Regions from separate parts of the Enterobacter roggenkampii genome, predicted to be linked through region 2. Evidence: predicted binding sites of a transcription regulator. Region 2 holds the regulator's gene; each other region holds the start of a gene.
What was found. The regulator LexA, encoded in region 2, represses DNA repair genes until DNA is damaged. The targets are predictions, from matches to a motif close to TNCTGTATGTACATACAGNA.
Positions count from the first base shown of each region.

Region 1: the regulator LexA is predicted to act here: its motif matches at 3,722-3,741, upstream of rmuC (DNA recombination protein RmuC).
Region 3: the regulator LexA is predicted to act here: its motif matches at 2,147-2,166, upstream of dinB (DNA polymerase IV).

Region 1 covers NZ_CP017184.1:4,497,049-4,503,215, reverse strand. The annotation lists gene metE (5-methyltetrahydropteroyltriglutamate--homocysteine S-methyltransferase) at 1-1,776, shown strand, start outside; gene BFV67_RS21160 (dienelactone hydrolase family protein) at 1,821-2,627, opposite strand; gene udp (uridine phosphorylase) at 2,883-3,644, shown strand; gene rmuC (DNA recombination protein RmuC) at 3,785-5,242, shown strand; gene ubiE (bifunctional demethylmenaquinone methyltransferase/2-methoxy-6-polyprenyl-1,4-benzoquinol methylase UbiE) at 5,309-6,064, shown strand; gene ubiJ (ubiquinone biosynthesis protein UbiJ) at 6,078-6,167, shown strand, end outside.
Region 2 covers NZ_CP017184.1:316,320-322,486, forward strand. The annotation lists gene gntU (gluconate transporter) at 1-716, shown strand, start outside; gene plsB (glycerol-3-phosphate 1-O-acyltransferase PlsB) at 819-3,239, opposite strand; gene BFV67_RS01450 (diacylglycerol kinase) at 3,394-3,762, shown strand; gene lexA (transcriptional repressor LexA) at 3,871-4,479, shown strand; gene dinF (MATE family efflux transporter DinF) at 4,543-5,880, shown strand; gene BFV67_RS01465 (CsbD family protein) at 6,001-6,167, shown strand, end outside.
Region 3 covers NZ_CP017184.1:910,948-917,114, forward strand. The annotation lists gene BFV67_RS04175 (NADH:ubiquinone reductase (Na(+)-transporting) subunit D) at 1-35, shown strand, start outside; gene nqrE (NADH:ubiquinone reductase (Na(+)-transporting) subunit E) at 42-638, shown strand; gene nqrF (NADH:ubiquinone reductase (Na(+)-transporting) subunit F) at 649-1,872, shown strand; gene nqrM ((Na+)-NQR maturation NqrM) at 1,872-2,075, shown strand; gene dinB (DNA polymerase IV) at 2,184-3,242, shown strand; gene pepD (cytosol nonspecific dipeptidase) at 3,319-4,776, opposite strand; gene gpt (xanthine phosphoribosyltransferase) at 5,037-5,495, shown strand; gene frsA (esterase FrsA) at 5,602-6,167, shown strand, end outside.

The DNA of each region.
Region 1 (6,167 bases), 570 kb from region 2:
GGGCCAGTGACCTATCTGTGGTTGGGGAAAGTCAAAGGCGAGCAGTTCGATCGTCTGAGCCTGCTGAAGGACATTCTGCCGGTCTACAAACAGGTGCTGATTGAACTGGGCAAACGCGGCATTCAGTGGGTGCAAATCGACGAGCCCGCGCTGGTGCTTGAGCTGCCGCAGGTTTGGCTTGATGCTTTCAAACCGGCTTACGATGCACTCAACGGGCAGGTGAAGCTGTTGCTTACCACCTACTTTGAAGGTGTGACGCCGAACCTCAGCACCATCACCAGATTGCCGGTGCAGGGTCTGCACGTTGACCTGGTGCACGGCAAAGATGACGTCGCAGAACTGCACAAGCGCCTGCCAGCAGACTGGCTGCTCTCCGCCGGTCTGGTCAACGGCCGTAACGTCTGGCGCGCCGATCTGACCGAGAAATACGCACAAATTAAAGACATCGTTGGCAAACGCGAGCTGTGGGTGGCCTCGTCCTGCTCGCTGCTGCACAGTCCGATCGATCTGAGCGTGGAAACCCGTCTCGACCCTGAAGTAAAAAGCTGGTTTGCCTTCGCCCTGCAAAAATGTGAAGAGCTGGCGCTGCTGCGCGATGCGCTGAACAGCGGCGACACGGCGGCGATTCGCGAATGGAGTGTGCCAATCCAGGCGCGCCGCCACTCGGCTCGCGTGCACAACCCGGCGGTGGAAAAACGCCTGGCGGCCATCACCGCTCAGGACAGCCAGCGCCAGAGCCCGTATGAAGTCCGTGCCGAAGCCCAGCGCGCCCGCTTCAACCTGCCCGCGTGGCCAACCACCACTATCGGTTCCTTCCCGCAGACCACCGAAATCCGCGGCCTGCGTCTGGACTTCAAAAAGGGGAATCTGGATGCGAATCACTACCGCACCGGGATTGCCGAACACATCAAGCAGGCGATTACCGAGCAGGAGCGGCTGGGGCTGGACGTGCTGGTGCACGGAGAGGCCGAGCGTAACGACATGGTGGAATACTTCGGTGAACACCTGGACGGGTTCGTCTTTACCCAGAACGGCTGGGTGCAAAGCTATGGCTCCCGCTGCGTCAAGCCGCCGGTGGTCATCGGTGACGTCAGCCGTCCGGAGCCGATCACGGTTGAGTGGGCGAAGTACGCCCAGTCCCTGACCGACAAGCCGGTAAAAGGCATGCTCACCGGTCCGGTGACCATTCTTTGCTGGTCCTTCCCGCGTGAGGACGTAACCCGCGAGACCATCGCGAAGCAAATCGCGCTGGCGCTGCGTGATGAAGTGGCAGATCTGGAAGCTGCAGGCATAGGCATCATCCAGATTGACGAACCGGCCCTGCGCGAAGGTCTGCCGCTGCGCCGCAGCGACTGGGATGCCTACCTGAAGTGGGGCGTGGAGGCATTCCGCATCAACGCCGCGGTGGCGAAGGACGACACCCAGATCCACACCCACATGTGTTACTGCGAATTCAACGACATCATGGATTCGATTGCCGCGCTGGACGCTGACGTGATCACCATCGAGACCTCGCGTTCAGACATGGAGCTGCTGGAGTCGTTTGAAGAGTTCGACTACCCGAACGAAATCGGTCCGGGGGTGTACGACATCCACTCTCCGAACGTGCCGAGCGTGGAGTGGATTGAGTCGCTGCTGAAAAAAGCGGCCCAGCGCATTCCGGCTGAGCGTCTGTGGGTGAACCCGGACTGCGGCCTGAAAACTCGCGGCTGGCCGGAGACGCGCGCCGCGCTGGCGAACATGGTGAAGGCGGCGCAAAACTTGCGTCAGGCTTGATGATGCGTAGGCCCGGTAAGGCGTAGACGCCACCGGGCTTTTTTTTACGCTTTTTTACCGCCGTACTGGCTGAACCACGCCAGCATTCTCTGCCAGCCGTCTTTGGCTGATTCCGCGTGATAGCTCGGACGATAATCCGCGTTAAACGCGTGCCCGGCATCCGGATACACCACGATCTCCGCCTTCGCATTGGCCGCACGGAGCGCATGGCGCATGGTCTCTACCGAATCCAGCGAAATACCGGTGTCCTGACCGCCATAAAGCCCCAACACAGGCGCATTTAAGTCCGTGGCGATATCCACGGGATGTTTCGGTGAATTGAGCGTTTTTTCACCTACCAGTTTACCGTACCAGGCCACAGCGGCTTTAAGCTGCGGGTTATGCGCGGCATACAGCCAGCTGATGCGTCCGCCCCAGCAGAAACCGGTGACCAGCAGACGATGAGGATCGCCCCCGTTGCGCGCCGCCCAGCTGGCGACGTGGTCGAGATCGGCCAGCACCTGCGCGTCCGGGACTTTGCTGACCAGGTTGCTGAGCAAGGTGGGAATATCGCTGTAGTCGTTCGGATCGCCCTGGCGAAAGTAGAGCTCTGGCGCAACGGCCAGATAGCCTTCCAGCGCCAGCCGGCGGCAGAGGTCGCGAATGTGTTCGTGAACGCCGAAAATTTCCTGAACCACGATCACGATGGGCAGCGGACCGTCTGCCGATTTTGGTCGTGCGTGGTAAGCAGGCATATTCTCTCCCTGCGAGGGAATAGAGGTCTCACCCGCCGTGATGGCCTCTTCAGACGTTGAGACGATGGTTGAGGCATGCGGCGCCGCAGCAGGTGCAAAACCGGTTTTTTCAGTCATGGCATTCTCCGTACCAATGAGTTAGCGCAAAGGTAAATATAGTCACCAGGTTAACAACTCACAGTGCCTTAAACGGTCTATCTTTTGTGCAGCACCTGACGATATAACTTGTTAATGTGATGTAAATCACCTTTTTATGGAAATTCAATGCAATCATTTTCATTCATGGTGAGATGTGTCACGAAATTATGCTTTCCGCTTCTGTAAAGTACCGTTTTACTTCTTCTGACTAACCGACCCACAGAGGAGTCACCTATGTCTAAGTCTGATGTTTTTCATCTCGGCCTCACTAAAAACGATTTACAAGGGGCTACGCTCGCTATCGTCCCTGGCGATCCGGAGCGTGTGGAAAAGATCGCCGCGCTGATGGATAAGCCGGTTAAGCTGGCAGCCCATCGTGAATTCACCACCTGGCGCGCAGAGCTGGATGGTAAAGCCGTGATCGTGTGTTCTACCGGTATCGGTGGCCCGTCTACGTCTATTGCTGTTGAAGAGCTGGCACAGCTGGGCATTCGTACTTTCCTGCGCATCGGTACGACCGGTGCTATTCAGCCGCACATCAACGTGGGCGACGTGCTGGTCACGACCGCGTCCGTGCGTCTGGATGGCGCAAGCCTGCACTTTGCGCCGATGGAATTCCCGGCAGTAGCAGACTTTGAATGTACCACCGCGCTGGTTGAAGCCGCGAAATCCGTTGGCGCGACCACTCACGTGGGTGTAACCGCTTCGTCCGATACCTTCTATCCCGGTCAGGAGCGTTACGACACCTTCTCTGGCCGCGTGGTAAGCCGCTTCAAAGGCTCTATGGAAGAGTGGCAGTCCATGGGCGTGATGAACTACGAAATGGAATCCGCCACGCTGCTGACCATGTGCGCAAGCCAGGGCCTGCGTGCCGGTATGGTGGCGGGCGTTATCGTCAACCGTACTCAGCAGGAGATCCCGAACGCTGAAACCATGAAGCAGACCGAAAGTCATGCGGTGAAAATCGTGGTTGAAGCCGCGCGTCGCCTGATCTAATCCTCTCCTTTCGAAATCAAAGGCCGACACGTTCGGCCTTTATTTTTTGCGTAGCGCCTCGCAGGAAAACCCTTTCAAACTGGACGTTTATACAGCACAATCTTATTTTGTGCGGGTAATACGTTGATGCAGGGGGCATTGTGGATATCTCAGTCCTGATTTATGCGGTGATTGCGCTGGCGGGCGTGGCGATAGGCTGGCTCATTTCCAGCTATCAGCATGCACAGCAGAAGGCCGATCAGCTGGCTGAACGCGAAGAGATCGTCGCCGAATTAAGCGCGGCAAAGCAGCAGCTTGCGCTGAGTGATCACTGGCGAGAGGAGTGCGAGTTACTCAACAACGAGCTGCGCAACCTGAGAGATATCAACACCTCGCTGGAGGCCGATCTCCGCGAAGTGACCACCCGGCTGGAATCCACTCAACTGCATGCGGAAGATAAAATCCGCCAGATGATCAACAGCGAGCAGCGCCTCAGCGAACAGTTTGAAAACCTCGCGAACCGTATTTTTGAGCACAGCAACCGCCGCGTTGACGAGCAGAACCGCCAGAGCCTGAACAGCCTGCTGACGCCCCTACGTGAACAGCTGGACGGCTTCCGCCGCCAGGTACAGGACAGCTTTGGTCAGGAAGCCCGAGAGCGGCACACCCTGGCGCATGAAATCCGCAATCTCCAGCAGCTGAATGCCCAGATGGCGCAGGAGGCGGTCAACCTCACCCGCGCGCTTAAAGGGGATAACAAAACCCAAGGCAACTGGGGAGAAGTGGTGCTGACCCGCGTCCTGGAAGCCTCTGGCCTGCGGGAAGGGTATGAATACGAAACCCAGGTGAGTATCGAAAACGATGCCCGCTCGCGAATGCAGCCGGATGTGATTGTGCGGCTGCCGCAGGGCAAAGATGTGGTGATTGACGCCAAAATGACGCTGGTGGCGTATGAGCGTTACTTCAATGCGGAGGATGACTACACCCGAGAATCGGCGCTGCAGGAGCACATTGCCTCGGTGCGTAATCATATTCGCCTGCTCGGCAGGAAAGACTATCAGCAGCTACCGGGGCTGCGCTCGCTGGACTATGTCCTGATGTTTATTCCGGTAGAGCCCGCGTTTTTGCTGGCACTCGACAGGCAGCCTGAACTCATCACCGAAGCGCTCAAAAATAATATTATGCTGGTCAGCCCCACCACGCTGCTGGTGGCCTTACGCACGATTGCGAACCTGTGGCGCTACGAGCACCAGAGCCGCAACGCGCAGCAGATTGCCGACCGCGCCAGCAAGCTGTACGACAAAATGCGCCTCTTCGTGGACGACATGTCCTCAGTCGGGCAGAGCCTGGACCGCGCGCAGGATAACTACCGTCAGGCGATGAAAAAACTCGCCTCAGGACGTGGCAATCTTCTGGCGCAGGCCGAATCATTCCGCAGCCTGGGGGTTGAGGTGAAACGCGAGATTAATCCGGAATTGGTTGAACAGGCTACCGCCCAGGACGACGAGTTTCGCCTGCGTGAAGGGGCGGACGAACAAAAGACAAACAGTGAAGACAACACGTTAGCGGTGGATTTATCACCAGACGAGACTCCGGCGCGTTTCTTTCGCGGTGGTTGAAACGTAGGGCAATTGCGCCCAATCTGTTACACTTCACGAACATTTTACTGATAAGCAGGCTCTGAGATGGTTGACGATTCACAAGACACAACGCACTTTGGCTTTCAGACTGTCGCCAAAGCGCAGAAAGCTGACATGGTGGCCCACGTATTTCATTCCGTGGCGGCGAAGTACGATGTGATGAATGACCTGATGTCGTTCGGCATTCATCGCTTGTGGAAGCGCTTTACTATCGACTGTAGCGGCGTGCGTCGTGGACAAACGGTGCTGGATTTAGCCGGTGGTACGGGCGATTTAACCGCGAAATTCTCTCGTCTGGTGGGCGAAACCGGGCGCGTTGTCCTCACCGATATTAATGACTCCATGCTCAAAATGGGCCGCGAAAAGCTGCGTAACATCGGCGTGGTGGGGAATGTGGAATATGTGCAGGCAAATGCCGAAGCGCTGCCGTTCCCGGATAATACCTTTGACTGCATCACGATCTCCTTCGGTCTGCGTAACGTGACCGATAAAGAAAAAGCGCTGCGCTCCATGTATCGCGTGCTGAAGCCGGGTGGACGCCTGCTGGTGCTCGAATTCTCCAAACCGATTATCGAGCCGCTGAGCAAAGCTTACGACGCCTATTCATTCCACGTGCTGCCGCGCATCGGTGAGCTGGTGGCTAACGACGCGGAAAGCTATCGCTATCTGGCGGAATCTATCCGTATGCACCCGGATCAAGACACCTTAAAAGCCATGATGCAGGATGCTGAATTCGAGAACGTTGAATATTTCAACCTGACGGCGGGTGTCGTCGCGCTGCATCGCGGTTACAAGTTCTGAGTGGAGGTGTCCCGTGCCCTTTAAACCCTTAGTCTCCGCAGGTATCGAAAACGTACTGAATGCCTTTCTCTATCGTGCGCCAGCGCTGAAAGCTGCGCGTCAG
Region 2 (6,167 bases):
TTCCGGACGACATTACCGAGCCGCACCTGGGCGAGGGCAAAATGCCATCCTTTGGCTTCAGCCTGTCGCTGATCCTGCTGCCGCTGGTGCTCGTGGGCCTGAAAACCATCGCCGCGCGCTTTGTGCCGGTCGGTTCTACCGCCTACGAATGGTTTGAGTTCATTGGTCATCCGTTCACGGCGATCCTGGTGGCGTGCCTGGTGGCGATTTACGGTCTGGCGATGCGTCAGGGGATGCCAAAAGACCGGGTGATGGAGATCTGCGGTGCGGCGCTGCAGCCTGCGGGGATTATCCTGCTGGTTATCGGTGCAGGCGGCGTGTTCAAGCAGGTGCTGGTGGATTCCGGCGTGGGCCCGGCTCTGGGCGAAGCGCTGACCGGGATGGGCTTGCCGATTGCGGTCACCTGCTTTGTGCTGGCTGCGGCGGTGCGTATCATCCAGGGTTCCGCCACCGTGGCGTGTTTAACCGCCGTGGGTCTGGTGATGCCGGTGATTGAACAGCTGAACTACTCCGGTGCCCAGATGGCCGCGCTCTCTATCTGTATCGCGGGCGGTTCGATTGTGGTCTCTCACGTTAACGACGCCGGCTTCTGGCTGTTCGGTAAGTTTACCGGTGCCACCGAAGCGCAAACCCTGAAAACCTGGACGCTGATGGAAACTATCCTCGGCACGACGGGTGCAATTGTCGGGATGATTGCCTTTACGCTGCTCAGCTAAATGCAATGATTTAACAAGGAAAAAAAAGGCCCGGTAGCGTCAGCGCTTACCGGGCCTTTTTATTATCCAGGGCGTCAGGCCGGGCCATAACCCGGCATTGTGTTACTCGCCCTGCGTGGCGCTCTCAATCGTTAAGCGCACGTCCGAGGTAATCAGCTCTGCCAGCATCTGGTACACCTTCAACGTCTCTTCCGGCTCGGCATCACCCGTATCGCTGATGAAGCCTTCATCGCGCAGCGTCAGCACCAGAGAACTGAAGACCGCTTTGTCGAAGAATTCAGGGGCGTTAATACCGTGCAGAACGGACAGGCGCTGGGCCAGCGTCCGGCTCTCTTTCTCCAGCGTACCGCGGTTGATGGACGGGTTCGCGCTCAGCAGCCAGAACGTGATGGCGTAGCGCTGCAGCGTTTCGCGCGCACCGGCCGCCAGCAGCTGCAGGGTGCGGGAGCGTGACGGATTGATGTGCAGCTCGTCGTTGTTCAGGGTAATCAGCCCCTGGCGACGCATCTCTTCCGTCATCTTATCCAGTTCTGTCGCCAGCTCATCCTTACTCCAGCGCAGGAACAGCTCCGCTTTCAGCATTGGATAGATGGTCTCAAGATGGCGCAATAGCTCCTGACGGGAGATATGACGATGCTGGGTAATAATGGCGGCCATGAGCGACGGCAGCATCAGCATATGCGTGATGTTGTTGCGGTAGTAGGTCATCAGCACCGCCTGCTCGCGCGGCAGAATGATGATGTCGCCGATCGTGTCCTTCTCCACTTCAAACTTGTTCATCTGCAACGCGTGATCGATAAGTTCACTGGCGGTTGCAGAAGGCACGGTCGAGTCAACCGAATACGGCACGTTACGCATCATGTCCAGATAGCAATCCAGCTGCTCCGTGAGCTGTTCACGGGTCAGCGAGCGCTGACGTGAAGCCAGCAGCGCCGTACAGCACAGGTTCATGGCGTTAGCCGCACCGGCGTTGTTAATGCGCACCATCAGCTCGGACGCGATGCCGTTAACCGTTGGCGTTAGCCAGGCCGGACGCACCGCTTCGATAGGATCGATGGACTCGCGCCACTCCGGCACGTGATGGTTCAGGTAGGTCATCAGCGGCATCGGCTCGCCGAAGTTCACGTAGCCCTGACCGAGATTGCGCAGCTTGCTCAAGCCGCGCAGCATCTGCGGCAGGCTCTCTTTCTCTTTGGTCGCGCCACGCAGCTCTTTCGCGTACGTGCCCACTTCCATCACGTGCTCGTAGCCGATGTAGATAGGCACCAGCGTGATCGGACGGGTACCTCCGCGCAGCATGGCCTGGATGGTCATCGACAGCGTGCCGGTCTTCGGATCGAGCAGACGACCTGTACGGGAACGACCGCCCTCCACGAAGTATTCCACGGAATAGCCGCGGCTGAACAGCTCGCCCAGATACTCGCGGAACACGGTGGAGTAGAGCTTGTTGCCCTTGAAGGTACGACGAATAAAGAACGCGCCCAGGCGACGGAAAATCGGGCCCGCGGGCCAGAAGTTCAGGTTGATACCGGCTGCGATGTGCGGTGGCACCAGCCCCTGGTGATAGAGCACGTAGGAAAGGAGCAGGTAGTCCATGTGGCTGCGGTGGCAGGGGACATAGACAATCTCATGGCCATCGTGCGCCAGCTGACGCACGCGCTCGGCGTTATGGACGTTGATGCCCTGATACAGGCGGTTCCAGGTAAAGCCGAGAATACGATCGGACAGGCGAATCATCTCGTAAGAGAAGTTCGCTGCGATCTCTTCCATCAGCGCAATGGCGTTCTGCTGAGCTTTCTCATGCGAAATTTTCTTGCTGCGCGCTTCGTCTTCAACGGCGCGGGCGATCGCTTTTGAAGCCAACAGCTTGTTGAACAGATCCTGACGCGCCGGGAGGCGTGGCCCTACGGCCGCCAGGCGCTGACGAGCGAAGTGCATACGCGCCACGCGCGCCAGTTTTTGCGCGATGATCTTGTCGGTGCCGTGCTCGTCCGCCATGCGACGCAGCGAAACGGAAGGGGAGAAACGCACAAAGCTGTCGCGTCCCAGCCAGGAGACCGCGAAGAACTTCTGGATGCCGTTAAGCATGCGCAGCGGCGGATTCTCTTCGCCTTTTTCACGACCCGGACGACGACCAAACATCACCGATACCGGCACCATCTGCACATCCAGCTCGGGGTTGCTGCGGTGCAGGTCGAGATAGTCATGGAACAGCTTGATGGACTCTTCTTTCGGCGTGTAATAGGTAAATACGCGCGGCCCGCCGTGGATGAAGACGTAGCGCGGCAGCAGCGTACCGTCAACTTCCAGCGGTTCAAGCGGGTCAGGTAAGTCATGCGCCAGACACTGGGCGCGAAGCGTCAGTAAGTCTGCCTTCGAGTTATAAGGCAAAACGTACATAATAGGGCGCGACGTATCGAGCCCCAGTTCCAGCGCGGGTTCTGCTGGGATAGACTTGCTTTTTACCAGGATGCTTAATGGTAAATTAAGTAATTTGTAGTAAATTCGTGGCCAGCCGGACATAAACGATGTAAAGCCTCTGGTTAATAATGCAATTGCGGCGCAAGGATAACAGAAAGCGCGCAAAATTTCTGTTGTTACCCGTCATACTTCAGGCTGTAGCGAAACGCGCTCCGCCTCATGTTAATGACGCTCTTTTTTAAAAAAGGTTCTTTTAATGGCCAATAATACCACTGGGTTAACGCGTATCATCAAAGCCGCCGGCTATTCATGGAAAGGTTTCCGTGCCGCATGGGTCAACGAAGCCGCTTTTCGCCAGGAGGGCGTCGCCGCAATCATCGCGGTGATCGTCGCCTGTTTCCTTGATGTTGATGCGATTACCCGCGTACTGCTTATCGGTTCCGTACTTCTGGTGATGATAGTGGAAATTCTTAATAGCGCTATTGAGGCCGTTGTTGATCGCATTGGTTCCGATTTCCATGAGCTTTCTGGCCGTGCAAAAGACATGGGCTCTGCTGCCGTGTTGCTGGCGATTATCACTGCCGTTATCACCTGGGTCACCCTGCTTTGGTCACATTTCCTATGAGCCTCGAGGAATAATTAAGTCCCTGGTTTTTTGTGCAGTTTTTGGTTCCAAAATCGCCTTTGACTGTATATACTCACAGCATAACTGTATATACACCCAGGGGGCGGAATGAAAGCGTTAACGACCAGGCAGCAAGAGGTGTTTGATCTCATTCGGGATCATATCGGCCAGACGGGTATGCCACCCACGCGTGCGGAAATCGCGCAGCGTCTGGGCTTCCGTTCTCCGAATGCTGCCGAGGAACACCTGAAAGCGCTGGCGCGTAAGGGTGTGATTGAGATTGTGTCAGGCGCGTCGCGTGGTATCCGCCTGCTGGTGGAAGAAGAGACGGGCATTCCGCTGATAGGGCGTGTTGCTGCAGGTGAGCCGCTGCTGGCACAACAGCATATTGAAGGTCACTACCAGGTCGATCCCGGCATGTTCAAACCGAGCGCTGATTTCCTGCTGCGCGTCAGCGGCATGTCGATGAAAGACATCGGCATTCTTGATGGCGATCTGCTTGCGGTGCATAAAACCCAGGACGTGCGAAACGGCCAGGTCGTGGTCGCACGCATTGATGACGAAGTGACCGTTAAGCGTCTGAAAAAGCAGGGTAACACTGTTCAGTTGCTGCCCGAAAACAGCGAGTTCACCCCGATTGTGGTCGACCTCCGCGAACAGAGCTTCTCTATTGAAGGTCTGGCGGTAGGCGTGATTCGCAACGGTGAATGGCTGTAATCTCTTCCTGACAGGCTATGGCACCGCTGTAGCCTGATTCATTCCCCACTCCCGGTATCTTTCATGTCACTGCTGACGGCATCCGATAAGGCATTGTGGCGTCTTGCTCTGCCGATGATTTTCTCCAATATTACCGTGCCCTTGCTGGGGCTGGTTGATACTGCCGTTATAGGCCATCTTGATTCACCGGTTTATCTTGGCGGCGTGGCGATTGGCGCGACGGCAACCAGCTTCCTGTTTATGCTGCTGCTCTTTTTGCGCATGAGTACCACCGGTCTTACCGCACAGGCTTATGGCGCGAAAGATCCGCTGCGTCTGGCGCGCGCACTGGTGCAGCCGCTGATCCTCGCGCTTGGCGCGGGTGCGTTAATCGTTGTATTGCGGGCCCCCCTGATCGATCTTGCGCTTCATATCGTCGGTGGCAGCGAAGCGGTACTGGCGCAGGCGCGACGGTTCCTGGAAATCCGCTGGCTCAGCGCACCCGCCTCGCTGGCAAACCTGGTTCTGCTGGGGTGGCTACTGGGCGTGCAGTACGCCCGCGCGCCCGTGATTTTGCTGGTGGTGGGTAACCTGCTCAACATTGTTCTGGACGTCTGGCTGGTCATGGGTCTGCATATGAACGTGCAGGGCGCGGCGCTGGCGACGGCGATTGCCGAATACGGGACCTTTATCATTGGCTTGTGGATGGTCCGGCGTGTGCTGGCCATGCGCGGGATCTCCCTGGCGCTGCTCAAAACCGCATGGCGCGGCAATATCCGTAAGCTGCTGGCGCTCAACCGTGACATCATGTTGCGCTCGCTTCTTCTTCAGCTCTGCTTCGGTGCGCTGACGGTTTTCGGGGCTCGACTGGGGCCGGAAATCGTTGCGGTGAATGCGGTATTGTTGACGCTTCTGACCTTTACCGCCTATGCGCTGGACGGATTTGCCTACGCGGTCGAAGCGCATTCCGGGCAGGCGTACGGCGCGCGCGAAAGCGGGCAGCTTCGGGAGGTGTGGCGGGCTGCCTGCCGTCAGTCGGGGCTGGTGGCGCTGGCCTTTGGTCTGGTTTACGCCTGCTTCGGTGAGCAAATCGTTGCATTGCTTACCTCTCTCCCTGCGCTGCGCGAGCTGGCGAGCCACTATCTCATCTGGCAAGTCGTCTTACCGGTGGTTGGCGTCTGGTGTTATCTGCTGGACGGCATGTTTATTGGGGCGACGCGCGGAGCCGAAATGCGCAACAGTATGGCTGTCGCGGCGGCCGGATTTGGCCTGACGCTGCTGACGCTCCCCTGGCTGGGTAATCATGGCCTGTGGCTGGCCCTGGCCGTCTTCCTCTCGCTGCGCGGGTTATCGCTGGCGTTTATCTGGCACCGGCACTGGCAAAACAATACCTGGTTTCCCTCGCGCTCCGATATATCGTGACGGTTAAAGATTCCGAATATGAAATTAACCACGGAATCCTTAACTACAATAATTATCACGTCCAGCAGAAAAGAACGTAACGGACGTTACGACCCGACGCTTAACGAAGAGGACACGATGATGAATAAAGACGAAATCGGCGGCAACTGGAAGCAGTTCAAAGGTAAAGCGAAAGAACAGTGGGGTAAGCTGACGGATGACGACATGACCGTCATCGAAGGTAAACGCGATCAGCTTGTCGGTAAAATCCAGGAGCGTTACGGCTACGCAAAAGACCAGGCGGAAAA
Region 3 (6,167 bases), 590 kb from region 2:
GTACCTTGAGACCAGAACAGCAGGAAAAGGAGTAACCGACGATGGCTCATTACCTGAGTTTGTTTGTGCGCGCGGTGTTTGTTGAAAACATGGCGCTCGCGTTTTTCCTCGGCATGTGTACGTTCCTTGCGGTGTCCAAAAAAGTGTCGACGGCATTTGGGCTGGGTATCGCGGTCACCGTGGTGCTTGGCTTATCTGTACCGATTAACAATCTGGTCTACAACTTTGTGCTGCGGGACGGCGCGCTGGTGGAAGGGGTTGACCTCAGCTTCCTGAACTTCATCACCTTTATTGGCGTGATTGCCGCGCTGGTGCAAATCCTGGAGATGATCCTCGATAAGTACTTCCCGTCGCTGTACAACGCGCTGGGGATCTTCCTGCCGCTGATCGCGGTGAATTGCGCCATCTTCGGCGGCGTCTCGTTTATGGTTCAGCGTGATTACAACTTCAGTGAATCCGTGGTGTACGGTTTCGGCTCCGGCATCGGGTGGATGCTGGCGATTGTCACCATGGCAGGGATCCGCGAAAAAATGAAATATGCCAACGTGCCTGCAGGCCTGCGTGGCTTAGGGATCACCTTTATTACCACCGGGTTGATGGCACTGGGCTTTATGTCCTTCTCCGGCGTGCAGCTATAAGGGCTTACAGATGGAAATTATTCTTGGCGTGGTGATGTTCACGCTGATTGTACTGGTGCTGTCAGGGCTCATTCTGGCGGCGCGGGCGAAGCTGGTGAATTCCGGCGACGTGGTGATTGATATTAACGACGATCCGCAGAATCAGATCCGCACGCCTGCGGGAGATAAACTGCTCAACACGCTGTCCGGTAACGGAATTTTTGTCTCCTCGGCCTGCGGCGGCGGCGGCTCCTGCGGACAGTGCCGCGTGACGGTAAAAGAGGGTGGCGGCGATATTCTGCCCACCGAGCTGTCGCATATCACAAAGCGTGAGGCAAAAGAGGGCTGCCGTCTGGCCTGTCAGGTCGCAGTGCGTCAGAACATGAAGATTGAACTGCCGGAAGAGATTTTCGGCGTCAAAAAATGGGAATGTGAAGTTATCTCTAATGATAACAAAGCTACCTTTATCAAAGAGCTGAAGCTGCGGGTGCCGGAAGGGGAAGATGTCCCGTTCCGCGCCGGAGGATACATTCAGATTGAGTGCCCTGAGCATACCGTGGCGTATGCGGACTTTGACGTTCCGCAGGCGTACCGCGCCGACTGGGACAAATTCAATCTCTTCCGCTTTGTATCTGAGGTGAAAGAGCCGACGCTGCGCGCCTACTCGATGGCCAACTACCCGGAAGAGAAGGGTATTATTATGCTCAACGTGCGTATCGCCACGCCGCCACCGAATGTGCCGGATGCGCCGCCGGGCGTGATGTCATCATACATCTGGTCCCTGAAGCCGGGCGATAAGGTGACCATCTCCGGCCCGTTCGGGGAGTTCTTCGCGAAAGATACCGACGCGGAAATGGTCTTTATCGGCGGCGGTGCCGGCATGGCCCCGATGCGCTCGCACATCTTTGACCAGCTCAAGCGGCTCGGCAGCAAGCGTAAAATCAGCTTCTGGTACGGGGCGCGTTCGCTGCGTGAGATGTTCTACGATGATGAATTTGAACAGCTGGCGCGTGAAAACCCGAACTTTACCTTCCACGTGGCGCTCTCCGATCCGCAGCCGGAAGATAACTGGACGGGCTATACGGGGTTCATCCACAACGTGCTGTATGAAAACTACCTTAAACAGCACCCGGCTCCCGAGGACTGCGAGTTCTATATGTGTGGTCCGCCGATGATGAACGCCGCCGTGATTAAGATGCTGAAAGATCTCGGCGTCGAAGATGAGAACATCATGCTCGATGACTTTGGAGGCTGATGATGCTGACGTTTCTGGCAACCTTTGTGGTTTTTGTACTTGTCATCTTTGGCATGTCTTTAGGCTGGATCGTTAAGCGGAAAAGCATTCAGGGCAGCTGCGGCGGTATTTCCTCCATTGGCATGGAGAAGGTCTGCGACTGCCCGGAACCGTGCGACGCCCGCAAAAAACGCATGGCGCGCGAGCAGCAGCGCATTATTTAAGTTTTTGTAGGCCGGGTAAGGCAACGCCGCCACCCGGCATTCTTACATCTGCTTCTCAATCCTCATTTATTTACTGTATACTTATCCAGTGATGAGTGAGGGCTTACTATGCGCAAAATAATCCATGTTGATATGGACTGCTTTTTTGCCGCAGTGGAGATGCGAGACAACCCGGCGCTGCGGGATATTCCCATCGCTATTGGCGGCAGCCGCGTTCAGCGTGGCGTTATCAGCACCGCCAACTACCCTGCGCGCAAATTTGGCGTGCGTAGCGCCATGCCGACGGCGATGGCCTTAAAGCTTTGCCCTCATCTCACGCTTCTGCCCGGGCGGTTCGACGCCTATAAAGAGGCTTCCCTTCATATTCGGGAAATCTTCTCCCGCTATACCTCTTTGATAGAGCCGCTGTCGCTGGACGAAGCCTATCTCGATGTGACCGACAGCGTGCATTGCCACGGCTCCGCCACGCTGATGGCGCAGGAGATCCGCCAGACGATTTTCAACGAGCTGAATCTGACGGCGTCTGCGGGGGTCGCGCCCGTTAAATTCCTTGCCAAAATCGCTTCGGATTTAAATAAGCCCAACGGCCAGTACGTCATTACGCCGGAAGAGGTGCCTGCATTTTTAAAAACGCTGCCGCTTGGCAAAATCCCCGGCGTCGGGAAAGTCTCCGCCGCAAAGCTGGAAAGCATGGGGTTACGCACCTGCGAAGACGTGCAGCGAAGCGACCTCGCCATGCTGCTCAAGCGCTTCGGGAAGTTTGGCCGCGTGCTGTGGGAGCGCAGCCAGGGGATTGACGATCGCGATGTGAACAGCGAACGGCTGCGGAAATCCGTCGGCGTCGAGCGAACCCTCATTGAAGATATTCATGACTGGTCCGAATGCGAAACCATTATCACGGAACAGCTTTATCCTGAGCTGGAACGACGCTTAAGCAAGGTAAAACCGGACCTGCTGATTGCCCGTCAGGGCATCAAGCTCAAATTCAACGATTTCCAGCAGACCACGCAGGAACACGTCTGGCCGCGTCTGAACAAAGACGATCTTATCGCGACGGCAAAAAAGGCATGGGAAGAGCGACGAGGAGGGCGAGGGGTGAGGCTGGTGGGATTGCACGTCACGCTGCTGGATCCGCAGTTAGAGCGACAGCTGGTATTGGGATTGTAAAAAAGCCCGGTGCGCTACGCTTACCGGGCCTGGGTTTTTCACCCTATCCCTGTGGAACAGGGCTGGGGTGAGGGTATTACTTAACTGGGATCGCCTTCAGCAGTTCAGTCAGCAGCGTCCAGTAATGACCAACGCTTTCGATATGAACCTGCTCATCCGGCGAGTGCGGACCGGTAATGGTTGGCCCGATGGACACCATATCCATATCCGGATACGGTTTCTTGAACAGGCCACATTCCAGACCGGCGTGGATCACCTGAATGTTCGGCGTGCTGTTGAACAGACGCTGATAGGTTTCACGCACCAGCGCCATCACCGGAGAGCTTGCATCCGGCTGCCAGCCCGGGTAGCTGCCTTTTGCAGACGTTTTCGCGCCCGCCAGCGTGCCCAGAGATTCCAGCATGCTCACCACATACTCTTTACCGCTGTCGATAAGGGAGCGGATCAGGCAGATGATCTCCGCGCTGTCGTCGCTCATGGTCACCACGCCCACGTTCAGTGAGGTTTCCACTACGCCTTTCGCCACGTCAGAGTTGCGGATTACGCCGTTTGGCGTCGCGTTCAGCAGCTGAACGAAGGTGTCACGAGACTGCACGGTCAGCGCGGCTTTATCCGTGGAGACGGATTCCAGCACCACGGTCAGGTTCTTCTCTTTCGCCGACAGTTCGTTTTTCAGGATATCCAGGTACACGGTGGAGAGTTTTTTCAGCTCGTCGGCTTTTGCCGCTGGCACTGCCACGGTGGCGAAGGCTTCGCGCGGGATCGCGTTGCGCAGGGTACCGCCGTTGAAGTCTACCAGACGCAGATCCAGCTCGGCCGCATGGCCTGCCAGGAAGCGTGCCAGCAATTTATTGGCGTTGCCGAGACCCAGATGAATATCACCGCCGGAGTGGCCGCCTTTCAGCCCTTTCAGCGTCAGCTTGAAGGTCTGGAAACCGGCAGGAATCGCTTCGCGTGACAGCGGCAGGGTAGAGATGAAATCAATCCCGCCCGCGCAGCCCATGTAGATCTCGCCTTCTTCTTCGGAGTCGGTGTTGATCAGGATATCCGCCTGCAGCCAGTTCGCCTGCAGACCGAACGCCCCGTCCATGCCCGCTTCTTCGGTCATGGTCAGCAGCACTTCCAGTGGACCGTGCTCAACGCTGTCGTCAGCCAGCACGGCCAGCGCAGAGGCCATACCGATGCCGTTATCCGCACCCAGGGTGGTGCCGCGCGCTTTCACCCAGTCGCCGTCGATGTACGGCTGAATCGGGTCTTTGGTGAAGTCGTGAACGGTGTCGTTGTTCTTCTGTGGCACCATGTCCAGGTGCGCCTGCAGCACAACCGGTTTACGGTTTTCCATGCCTGCGGTGGCGGGTTTGCGGATCAGAATGTTGCCAACCTGGTCACGTTCCGCATGCAGATCTTTTTCCTTCGCCCAGCCCATAATATGTTCGGCAAGCTGTTCTTCATGGTAGGAAGGGTGTGGAATGGAGCAGATTTTGGCAAAAATATCCCACAGCGGCTGCGGAGATAGTTGAGACAGTTCAGACACGATAAGTCTCCTTGTCGAGGCGCTGCAAACAGGGTTGCAGGTCACAGGGTTAGCAGGTTAATAGTTACCACAAGTCAGGCTTGCGAGATGAAACTGAGAATACCACTTTCTCTGCTGGCTGGTAGCATAAAGCATGTAAAAACTCAGGCAGAGGGCGCTAAACACTGGTTTTTAGTGCGTCAGATCTCTATAATCTCGCGCAACCTATTTCCCCCTCGAACACTTTTTAAGCCGTATAAAAACAGGCTGGGACACTTCACATGAGCGAAAAATACGTCGTCACCTGGGACATGTTGCAGATTCACGCACGCAAACTGGCTGCGCGTCTGATGCCTTCCGAACAGTGGAAAGGCATTATTGCCGTCAGCCGTGGCGGTCTGGTACCGGGGGCGCTGCTGGCACGTGAGCTGGGTATTCGTCATGTCGATACCGTTTGCATCTCCAGCTATGACCATGACAACCAGCGCGAGCTGAAAGTGCTGAAACGCGCGGAAGGCGACGGTGAAGGCTTCATCGTTATTGATGACCTGGTGGATACCGGCGGTACCGCGGTGGCTATCCGGGAAATGTATCCGAAAGCACATTTCGTCACTATCTTCGCAAAGCCTGCTGGCCGCCCGCTGGTTGACGATTACGTGATTGATATTCCGCAGGATACCTGGATTGAACAACCATGGGATATGGGCGTGGTCTTCGTACCGCCAATCTCGGGTCGTTAATCACGTTCCGCAATTAATTTAACGCCCGGTGATGCCGGGCGTTGTTTTTTTTAGTCTGACGCGCGTTACAATAGTCTCTATACGACGTATTCATGGAGGCAATGCAATGACGCAGGCGAATCTCACCGAGACTCTCTTCAAACCCCGTTTCAAACACCCTGAAACGTCGACGCTGGTGCGTCGCTTCAATCCGGGTACTCAGCCTGCCGTCCAGTCTGCATTAGACGGTAAAAACGTGCCTCACTGGTATCGCATGATTAACCGCCTGATGTGGATCTGGCGCGGTATCGATCCCCGTGAAATCCTTGATGTGCAGGCACGTATCGTGATGAGTGAAGCCGAGCGTACCGACAGCGAGCTCTATGATACGGTAGTGGGCTACCGTGGCGGAAACTGGATCTACGAGTGGTCTAAACAGGCGATGCTCTGGCAGCAAAAAGCCAGCCAGGAAGAGGATGCCACGCGCAGCGGCAAACACTGGCTGCATGCGGCCAACCTCTATGCGATTGCCGCCTACCCGCATTTAAAAGGCGATGAGCTGGCCGAACAGGCGCAGGCGCTGGCGAATCGCGCCTACGAAGAGGCGGCTCAACGCCTGCCGGGCCAGATGCGCGAGCTTGAGTTCGCTGTTCCGGGCGGGGCGCCCGTTACCGGGTTCCTGCATATGCCCGA